3 regions of the Bacillus sp. AC266 genome follow, and region 1 is predicted to be linked to each of the others. Evidence: riboswitches for the same ligand, from Rfam matches in the RefSeq annotation. Region 1 holds a riboswitch; each other region holds the start of a gene.
What was found. Region 1 has a riboswitch for S-adenosylmethionine ahead of AC0IXC_RS10400 (bifunctional homocysteine S-methyltransferase/methylenetetrahydrofolate reductase). Riboswitches for the same ligand answer to the same signal wherever they lie in the genome.
Positions count from the first base shown of each region.

Region 2: another riboswitch for S-adenosylmethionine. It lies ahead of metK (methionine adenosyltransferase); the one in region 1 lies ahead of AC0IXC_RS10400 (bifunctional homocysteine S-methyltransferase/methylenetetrahydrofolate reductase).
Region 3: another riboswitch for S-adenosylmethionine. It lies ahead of AC0IXC_RS26985 (ABC transporter permease); the one in region 1 lies ahead of AC0IXC_RS10400 (bifunctional homocysteine S-methyltransferase/methylenetetrahydrofolate reductase).

Region 1 is NZ_CEEDEC010000002.1:560,342-563,565, reverse strand. Features, by position in the region: gene metH (methionine synthase) at 1-145, opposite strand, end outside; gene AC0IXC_RS10400 (bifunctional homocysteine S-methyltransferase/methylenetetrahydrofolate reductase) at 145-1,977, opposite strand; SAM riboswitch class I at 2,048-2,157, opposite strand; SAM riboswitch class I at 2,360-2,473, shown strand; gene AC0IXC_RS10395 (methionine biosynthesis PLP-dependent protein) at 2,563-3,224, shown strand, end outside.
Region 2 is NZ_CEEDEC010000002.1:100,727-103,950, reverse strand. Features, by position in the region: gene AC0IXC_RS07995 (hypothetical protein) at 76-255, shown strand; gene AC0IXC_RS07990 (hypothetical protein) at 262-444, shown strand; gene metK (methionine adenosyltransferase) at 560-1,759, opposite strand; SAM riboswitch class I at 1,929-2,050, opposite strand; gene pckA (phosphoenolpyruvate carboxykinase (ATP)) at 2,279-3,224, shown strand, end outside.
Region 3 is NZ_CEEDEC010000010.1:24,462-27,685, reverse strand. Features, by position in the region: gene AC0IXC_RS26990 (ABC transporter permease) at 1-763, opposite strand, end outside; gene AC0IXC_RS26985 (ABC transporter permease) at 780-1,697, opposite strand; SAM riboswitch class I at 1,835-1,940, opposite strand; gene AC0IXC_RS26980 (DUF3951 domain-containing protein) at 2,114-2,329, shown strand; gene AC0IXC_RS26975 (hypothetical protein) at 2,348-2,851, opposite strand; gene AC0IXC_RS26970 (multidrug effflux MFS transporter) at 3,102-3,224, opposite strand, start outside.

The DNA of each region.
Region 1 (3,224 bases):
TTGTTTTTACTAAATATTCATTACAACCTTCGTATTCTTCTCCTCCAAAATCTTCCGCTGTTAAGTCTTCTTGCTGGATCATCGTTCCCATTGCACCATCTAATATTAAAATTTCATGTTGTAATCTCTTTTCTATTCGTTTCATCAATTAATACCTTCTTTCACTTCTTGCTTTTCTCTCACATATTTCACGAGATGTTCTGTAATTTCATATTTTAAAAACGGTGTAATAAGATAAATACCGTTAAAGTATTTCATCGCCGCATCGATCAACTCTTGTGAAATACGAATCCCTTCCTCTATGGCTGCATCTTTCGTTTCATGTCCATCCATTCTTTGTCTTATCTCTTCAGGGAGAGTAATACCCGGCACTTCAAAATGAAGAAAATCTGCGTTCCGCTTACTTACTAACGGCATAATTCCAATAAAGATAGGTTGTTCCAAATGCTTTGTCGCTTCATATACTTCTTCTATTAAGGCAACATCATATATCGGCTGCGTTAAGAAATATTCAGCACCAGCATCAATTTTTCGTTCCATTCGCTTGACCGCTGCTTTTAAATGCCTTACATGAGGATTGAATGCACCTCCAACAGAAAATCTTGTTGCCGGACCAATTGATTTCCCTAAAATAGAGCGTCCGTCGTTCATCTCTTTAATCATTTTAATGAGCTCTATCGATGACAAATCATATACAGAAGTTGCACCTGGGAAATCACCAACGCGCGCTGGATCACCAGTTAAAGCTAGCACTTCCTCCATACCTAATGCTGATAATCCAAGTAAGTGAGACTGTAGTCCAATGACGTTATGGTCTCTACACGTTAAATGCGTCAATACTGGAATATCATGCTTCGTTAATAATGCACCCATAGCCATATTCGAAACACGAGGAGATGCTAATGAATTATCTGCTAGAGTAATAGCATCCGCTCCAGCCCTTTTCAGTGCTCTTGCCCCTTCAAAAAAACGCTGCGTGTCTAACGTTTTCGGTGGATCTAATTCCACTACAACTGTCGTTTGTTTCTTTGCCTTTTCTGCTAGAGTAACATGAGCTCTCGAACGCTTCTCATGTGTATGGACCACTTTAGGCCTTTGAATCGTCTCCTTTGCTATTACAGGTGCAACATTTGCAATAGCACGTTTCATTCCTTCAATATGTTCCGGGGTAGTACCACAACAACCACCTAATAAACGAATACCTTGTTCAATAAATTTCGGTGTCATTTCTTCAAAATACGCTGGACTTCCCTCATATACGTAACGCCCTTCCACATAATTCGGGAGACCTGCATTCGGATATGCTGATAAATAGCCATTTTGAGGAATCGATATCATTTTGAAAGCTTCCGTCATGTGAAGCGGGCCTAGTTGACAGTTCAATCCAACAACATTGGCACCGTAATCTAAAAGCTGTTTTAATATTTCATTGACATCATTCCCATTTTGAGTCGTACCTGCCTCATGTAACGCTAACTGAGCAACAATCGGAATATTCGTTTGTTTACGCAATACTTTAACCGCATGCAATAATTCAAATTCATCATAAAAAGTTTCTAATAGTAATCCATCAACCTGTTCTTCTAGTAAAGCACCTGCCTGCTCAAGTAACATAAATTCTCGCTCTATATCAGTCGTTGTAACAGCACCAATATGTTTCATACCTCCAATTGTCCCTAAAATTGCATTCCGATCTGTTACTGATGCTTTCGCAATATTCACTGCCGCTTTATTAATTTGGACAACTTGATTTTCTAGACCATACATGCGGAGTTTCGCTTCATTCGCACCATACGTATTCGTTTGAATAACATCCGCTCCAGCAGCTACATATTGTTTATGGATCGATATAATTAAGTCCGGGTCAGACAAATTCAATTCTTCAAAACTACTTTGTAAACCATGCGAATGTAATAACGTTCCAACCGCACCATCACCTATTACAATTCCTTTTGATAATAAATCTAGTAATTTCACGAATCTCCCTCATTTCTATCAATATAAAAACCCCCTCTTCACTTTGAAGAGGGGGACATAATTGTTCCTCCTCTTATTATGCAAAACACACGTTTTGCAGGTTTTAGCACCGTTTCAAACATTTAGTTTGAAGGTTGCCGGGTTTCACAGGGCCTTTCCCTCCACCGCTCTCAATAAGAGTTTGTCTTTATTATTTTATTTATGTAGCTAAAAGGAAATACGTTCCCATTTTAACAATGTTTGTTAATTTTTTATAAATTTAGCACGCACTAAAATAAAAGTCAATGACACTTGCGGAAAAATAAAAATTATTTAAAATAAAGTTGCAATTCAATTATCTTTTGTTGTAAAGTTAAAACCATAATAAAATTTCATACGAACATTCTTATCTAGAGAGGTAGAGGGACTGGCCCTTTGACGCCTCAGCAACCATTAACATTCATTCGTTAATAAGGTGCTAATTCCAGCAAATTGTGAAAGATTTGACAGATGAGAAGAAGACTCTATTCAATCCGAAAGCCTTCTTCTTAGAAGGCTTTTTTTATTTTCACTTAGTCGTTCACTTTAAAAAGGGGGAATTTTCACATGTCAACAATCGAAACAAAACTAGCACAAATCGGGAACCGTAGCGAAGCTACAACAGGAACGGTTAATCCACCTGTTTATTTCTCAACTGCTTATCGTCACGAAGGAATTGGTAAATCTACTGGATTTGACTATTCAAGAACTGGAAATCCAACTCGCGGCCTTTTAGAACAGGCAATTGCAGACTTAGAAAGCGGTGAGCAAGGGTATGCCTGTAGTTCAGGAATGGCGGCTGTTCTCCTTGTCCTTTCACTATTCCGTTCCGGAGATGAGCTTATCGTATCTGAAGACTTATACGGGGGAACATATCGTCTATTTTCCGAACATGAAGACAAGTGGAATATTCGATGTAGATACGTAGATACACAATCTATTAAACAAATTGAGCAAGCAATCACATCTCAAACGAAGGCTATTTTCATAGAAACACCGACTAATCCATTAATGCAAGTAACTGATATCGTAAGTGTAGCAAGTGTAGCGAAAAGGCACGGACTACTTCTTATTGTAGATAACACGTTCTATACGCCTTATATACAGCAACCATTAACAGAAGGTGCAAACATCGTCCTTCATAGCGCAACTAAATATTTAGGCGGTCATAACGATGTACTAAGCGGACTTGTCGTTGCGAAAGGGAAATCTCTTTGCGAGGAGCTTGC
Region 2 (3,224 bases), 460 kb from region 1:
TCTTTAAATCCCCTTATATTTTCTACATAGTAGATTTCATTTTAAATTACAAAATAATTTGGAGGTTCACTCACTATGGAACTATACAAAAAATTAACAACAACATTCATCCTCTTATTTGTTGCTTCCATCACTGTCGGCTTTTCCTTAAAAGGCGCGATTCCATACGCTACATTAGTGAGTATTATATTCGCAACGCTATTTTTACTGAGCAGTGCTTTTTGCGCAGGAAAAGCGCGTCAACTGAAAGGCTGACCGTCTATGTTCCGTAAGAAACCAATCCTTTGTAAATCATGTGAAAAGGAAATACAAACGTATGAAAAAGCTTGGATTCATATGCCATTTCCGGCAAGTGGTATGACAAATATGAAGAAGTATATTGAGCTAGACGGGGAAGTTTATTGTAGTTCTTGCATTCAAGTAGTAAATAAAGTGAAACTTTAATCAGTGGGGATTTTGTTCTTCCCCACTGATTATTAGTTAAACCAATCGGGCTTTTACGGGATAAAACCAAATAAAAAAAGCTTTGCGCACACAGCGCAAAGCTTTTTTTCATATATTATAGACCAGCTTGCTCTTTTAAAGTAGCTGCTTTGTCTGTACGTTCCCATGTAAGATCTACATCAGTACGTCCGAAGTGGCCGTAAGCTGCTGTTTGTTTGTAAATTGGGCGACGTAAGTCTAGCATTTTAATAATACCAGCTGGGCGAAGATCGAAGTTGTTACGAACTAGTTCTACTAATACGTCTTCAGATACTTTACCAGTGCCTAATGTATCAACTGAAATTGATACTGGTTGTGCTACGCCAATTGCGTATGCAAGTTGTACTTCTGCTTTGTCAGCAAGACCAGCTGCTACGATGTTTTTCGCAACATAACGAGCTGCATATGCTGCAGAACGGTCAACTTTCGTTGCATCTTTACCAGAGAATGCACCACCGCCATGGCGAGCGTATCCACCGTAAGTATCAACGATGATTTTACGTCCTGTTAAACCAGCATCACCTTGTGGTCCACCAATTACGAAGCGGCCAGTTGGGTTAATGAAGAATTTCGTTTCTCCATCCATTAATTCTGCTGGAACTACAGCTTTAATTACGTGCTCTTTTAAATCGCGATCGATTTCTTCCCACGTAACATCTGGATGATGTTGTGTAGAAATTACAATTGTATCCACACGTACAGGTTTACCATTTTCATCATACTCAACTGTAACTTGCGTTTTTCCATCCGGACGTAAGTATGATAATGTGTCATCTTTACGTACTTCAGTTAAACGACGAGCTAATTTGTGAGCAAGCGAGATTGGAAGTGGCATTAATTCTTGTGTTTCATTACATGCGAAGCCAAACATTAAACCTTGGTCTCCCGCACCAATTGCCTCAATCTCAGCGTCAGTCATTTGACCTTCGCGTGCTTCTAGTGCTTGGTCAACACCCATAGCGATGTCAGCAGATTGCTCATCGATAGATGTTAAAACTGCACAAGTTTCTGCATCGAATCCGTATTTTGCGCGTGTGTAACCAATGCCTTGAATTGTTTCACGAACGATTTTTGGAATATCTACGTAAGTAGAAGTCGTAATTTCCCCCGCTACCAATACTAAACCAGTTGTTACAGTTGTTTCACAAGCTACACGTGCATTTGCGTCCTTTGCTAAGATCGCATCTAAAATTGAATCAGAAATTTGGTCACAAATTTTATCTGGATGTCCTTCAGTTACAGACTCAGATGTGAACAGATGACGTTTTTTTGTCATGTGGTAAACCTCCCTACAGTAATTGTATATATTGTACGGAACTCATCCTTAATTTGCCACAAACTGCGACATACATTTATTCTCCCACACAAGCATACAGAAAAACCTTTCCTACTTAACATAGAGGAAAGGTTTAATTTGCTACTTGCATACTGCTTTTTGCCCTTTGCTCTTATCGTTCGAGACCGTTAGCCTCGCACAGGTTTTAGCACCTATTCACCTGTATTTACCACTACAAATGAGGTTGCTGGGCTTCATCGGGCCTGTCCCTCCGCCAGCTCGGGATAAGAGAGTATCCGTCCCAACCTATACTAAAGAAATGATATTCATTTGTCAATTAATATTCACATTTTCCTGAAAGTTTTTCTCAATACCCATAGAATGAAATATTAATAGGGAAATGATACATTCACACAAACAAAAATAAATAAATAGTATACATTATTTATATAATTGTGTTATACTATTGATGGGGATTACGAGAAATATTTCATTAAATGAAAAGGATGGTATATAAATATGAGTACTGTGAATGTCCAAATTGGTTTACATGAATTATTGAACGGAAGCAATGCACAGATTCAATTAAGTGTTCCGCAATTAGTGGAAAAAGTATTAATGCGAAACGAAGGGAAATTAACTTCTACTGGTGCCGTTTCTGCTTCAACAGGAAAATACACAGGACGTTCTCCTAAGGATAAATTTATTGTGAAGGAAGCATCGGTTGCTGACAAAATTGCTTGGGGAGCCGTGAACCAACCGATCTCTGAAGAACATTTTAATAAATTATATATAAAAGTTTTAGAATACTTAAAAGAAAAAGAAGAGTTATTCATCTTCAAAGGATTTGCTGGCGCTGATCGCAACTATCGCCTACCAATTCAAGTTGTTAACGAATATGCATGGCATAATTTGTTCGTACATCAATTATTTATTCGTCCAAATGAAGAAGAATTAGCAACTCACGAATCAGAGTTCACAATTGTTTCTGCACCAAACTTCAAAGCAGATCCAGCAATTGACGGTACAAATTCTGAAGCATTCATTATGGTTTCATTCGAAAAACGTATCGTACTAATCGGTGGTACAGAATACGCTGGAGAGATGAAAAAATCAATCTTCTCTATTATGAACTTCTTACTACCTGAACAAGACATTCTTTCTATGCACTGCTCTTCAAACGTAGGCGAAGAAGGCGACGTAGCACTATTCTTCGGTTTATCTGGAACAGGCAAAACAACATTATCTGCTGATCCAAACCGTAAATTAATCGGTGACGATGAGCACGGTTGGTCTGATAACGGCGTATTCAATATTGAAGGCGGTTGCTATGCAAAATGTGTAAACCTTTCTCATGAGAAAGAACCACAAATCTTCGATGCAATCAAATTTGGTTCAGTTTTAGAAAACGTTGTCATTGATGGTCAAACACGCATCGCTGACTATAACGATACTACTTTAACAG
Region 3 (3,224 bases), on a different contig from region 1:
CAAGTCCGATAAAACTTAAAAATGATTCTGAGAAAATAGCTGCTGGAATTGTAAATGATAAATTGACGATAATAATCCCCGTTAAGTTTGGAATTAAATGCCCATATATAATTTTCATATGAGATGTACCTAATCGCTCTGCTGCAATAACAAATTCTCTTTGTTTCAATGAAAGTACTTGCGCCCGAATGAGACGTGCCATGCCAATCCATCCCGTTAACGCAAGAGCTATAATAATTGTAAAAAGTCCTGGTTTCATAATGATTAATAGTAAAATAACAATCAGTAAATATGGGATACCGTATAACACTTCAATCCCTCTTATAATCCACTCATCAATTAACGTTCCAAGACGATTACGTCCTCTCACATATCCACTAAAGCCACCGATAAGTACACCAAGCCCTATATCAAGAGCTGCTGCTACCAATCCAACTGTTAATGAAATTTTCCCACCAGCCCAAGTACGCGCCCAAATATCTCTCCCTAAATCGTCTGTTCCGAACCAATGCTCACTACTAGGCGGTAAATTAGTTGCTTCTTTTACTTGTTCACTCGCAGTAAATGGTGTTAAACTTTCGCCAATAAGCGAGAAAACAATAATTAGTAATAACGTCACTGCCCCTAAAACTGCTATAGGGTTTGATATAAACTTGCGAAACACTTCCTTTTTCCGGCTAATCGTTTGCTGATCTTTATTTATCGTTAATTCTTTTTTCTCTTCATTCGTTAATAACTGGTCATTAATTTCATAAGCCCCCATTTAAACATCACCCTCCTTACGTAATAGAACGAATGCGCGGATCAACAATACGATGAATGATATCTGTAATAAAAATACATACAATTAATAGCGCACTATAGAAAATGGTTGTTCCCATAATCACCGGATAATCTCGGTTGAAAATACTGTCTACAAAATATTTTCCTAAACCAGGAATTGAAAAGATTTTTTCAATAACGAAAGTCCCTGTTAAAAGTCCAGCCATTAATGGGCCAACAAATGTAAGTACCGGAACAATCGCATTTCGAAGAGCATGTCTTATAATGATTTTCTTAATTGGTATACCTTTCGCTCTCGCTAGCTTAATATAATCACTCTGCAACACTTCAATCATATTAGAGCGAACAAATCTTGTAATAACTGCGATTGGTCCTAACGCTAATGCGAAGGAGGGTAATACAGTATGCTCAAATGTTCCCCAAGACGCCACTGGTAGTAATTCAAATTGTATGGCGAATACTTGTATAAATAGTGGTGCTAAAATAAAACTAGGAATAGAAATACCGAGAATCGCAAGCAAGCTCACACTATAATCAATCACTTTCCCATGATATAGCGCGGCAAATGTACCTGCGGCAATTCCGACTAACAATGAAATAACAAGTGCTTGTAAACCAATAATTGCCGATGGTCCAAAACCAGTTGTTATAATTTCCGATACACCTTGACCTGTCGATTGAACAGATTCGCCAAAATCAAAATGAACTACCCCATCCAAATAAGCAACATACTGATTCCATAACGGTTCATCAAGGTGATACTTCGCTCTCATGTTTTGTATTACTTCTTCAGGAAAGATTTTCGCATCTGATGAAAACGGATCACCTGGAATAATATGCATAATTAAAAATGTTACTGTCGTAATGACCCATAGCGTGAATACCATAACCGATAGTTTTTTAATAACATACACTTCAATAACCCCCTAAACAAATGAATTTACTTTGTTTTATTGACATATTTGTTGCCATTACTCCTTCTCTACTTCTTAAAACACAAAAAGCCTTGATCTTAAAAAATAAGATCAAGGCTTAATAAACGAAGGCCCATCACTTATCTTTCAAGACTTGCTTGCTGGAATTAGCACGGTGTTCCTGTTACAGAACCCGCTGCTGAGGTGTCATAGGGCCAGTCCCTCTACCTCTCTGGATAAGTAAATTGCTATATTATTATTTGGTTCAAATTGTATATTTCGAATTATAATTCTGAAAAAATGAAAAGTCAATCAAATTGGATATATTTAGAAAAATCAGTTTTCTATTATATTAGTTATTGAAATTACAATCTTTCGCTTATAATAAAAAGAAATTGTATTAAAGGAGTTATAAGATGGATCCACTACTTCTGGCTACTATAGGATTGCCATTAACAATCGTCATACTCTTCATCATTGGCTTCTATAAACTCTTCATTAAAAAGAAAAGCATCACTTCTTTTTACACTCCATTCGATAATATTACTGGCCAAACAATTTCAGAATTTCACGAAGAACAGAAGGTATTAGTATCCGAGGATGAAGACGGAGATGTTAAAAAGAAAAAATAACCTTGCGCATGCGCAAGGTTATTTTTTCGCCTCTGTTTGAAAACGTTTATAGTATGTCGATGCTGTTGAAAAATTAACTTCTATATCACGAATCAACGATGAATCTTCTTCTTTAGCTAACTTCTGTAATTTTTTCATCGCTTGTTCTGCTTCATTTAAGAAACCAACATATAGTTCATGTTCATCCTCTTTCGACTTCGGCACACGAATTTCTTTACGCATATGATCAATATCTTCTAACATGCCCGTTGTTACCGTTCGCACGTCTTCTTTATATTTAGCACTAGTTATTTCCTTACCGCCCTTTTCTTTTGCCACTTCCCATAACTGTAACGCTTTATTAATTTCTTTGTTCATCTTCACATCATACTTTTCATGTACCTCGTTATATACTTTCATATCTTCTGTTTGCTCAGTAGATTGCTCTACCTTTTCTTTCGGTTCTTTCGTGTCTTTATTTCCATCACATCCCGCTAGAAGGAGCATACCCCCAAGCATAGCAATACCGAAAACCTTCTTCATCTCTTATTCTCCTTTTATCTACAGCTATTACTCATTATAGTTTCTTTTATCTCCACTTGTTATTATACCGAGAACACCCTACTTTTTACACTTAAGACGAGATCTTAATATACACACCAACATTTTTGTCACAGTATCGTCACTTTATGCAAATAACTTTTGCATCACCTTACAACACTGTATAAGTTATTTCAAAGAAATGAAAAAAGAGCTGATTCAACACATGTTTGAATCAGCTCTTTTTTATAAATTAAGCCTCTAAATTTTGTCTTTGTTGCAGTTCAAACTGCTTCTCACTTCTTCTGGCCATAAATAGATAACATAACACAGCACCAATTTCACAAAGAGCTATAACAACCCCCATAGGAAGTGC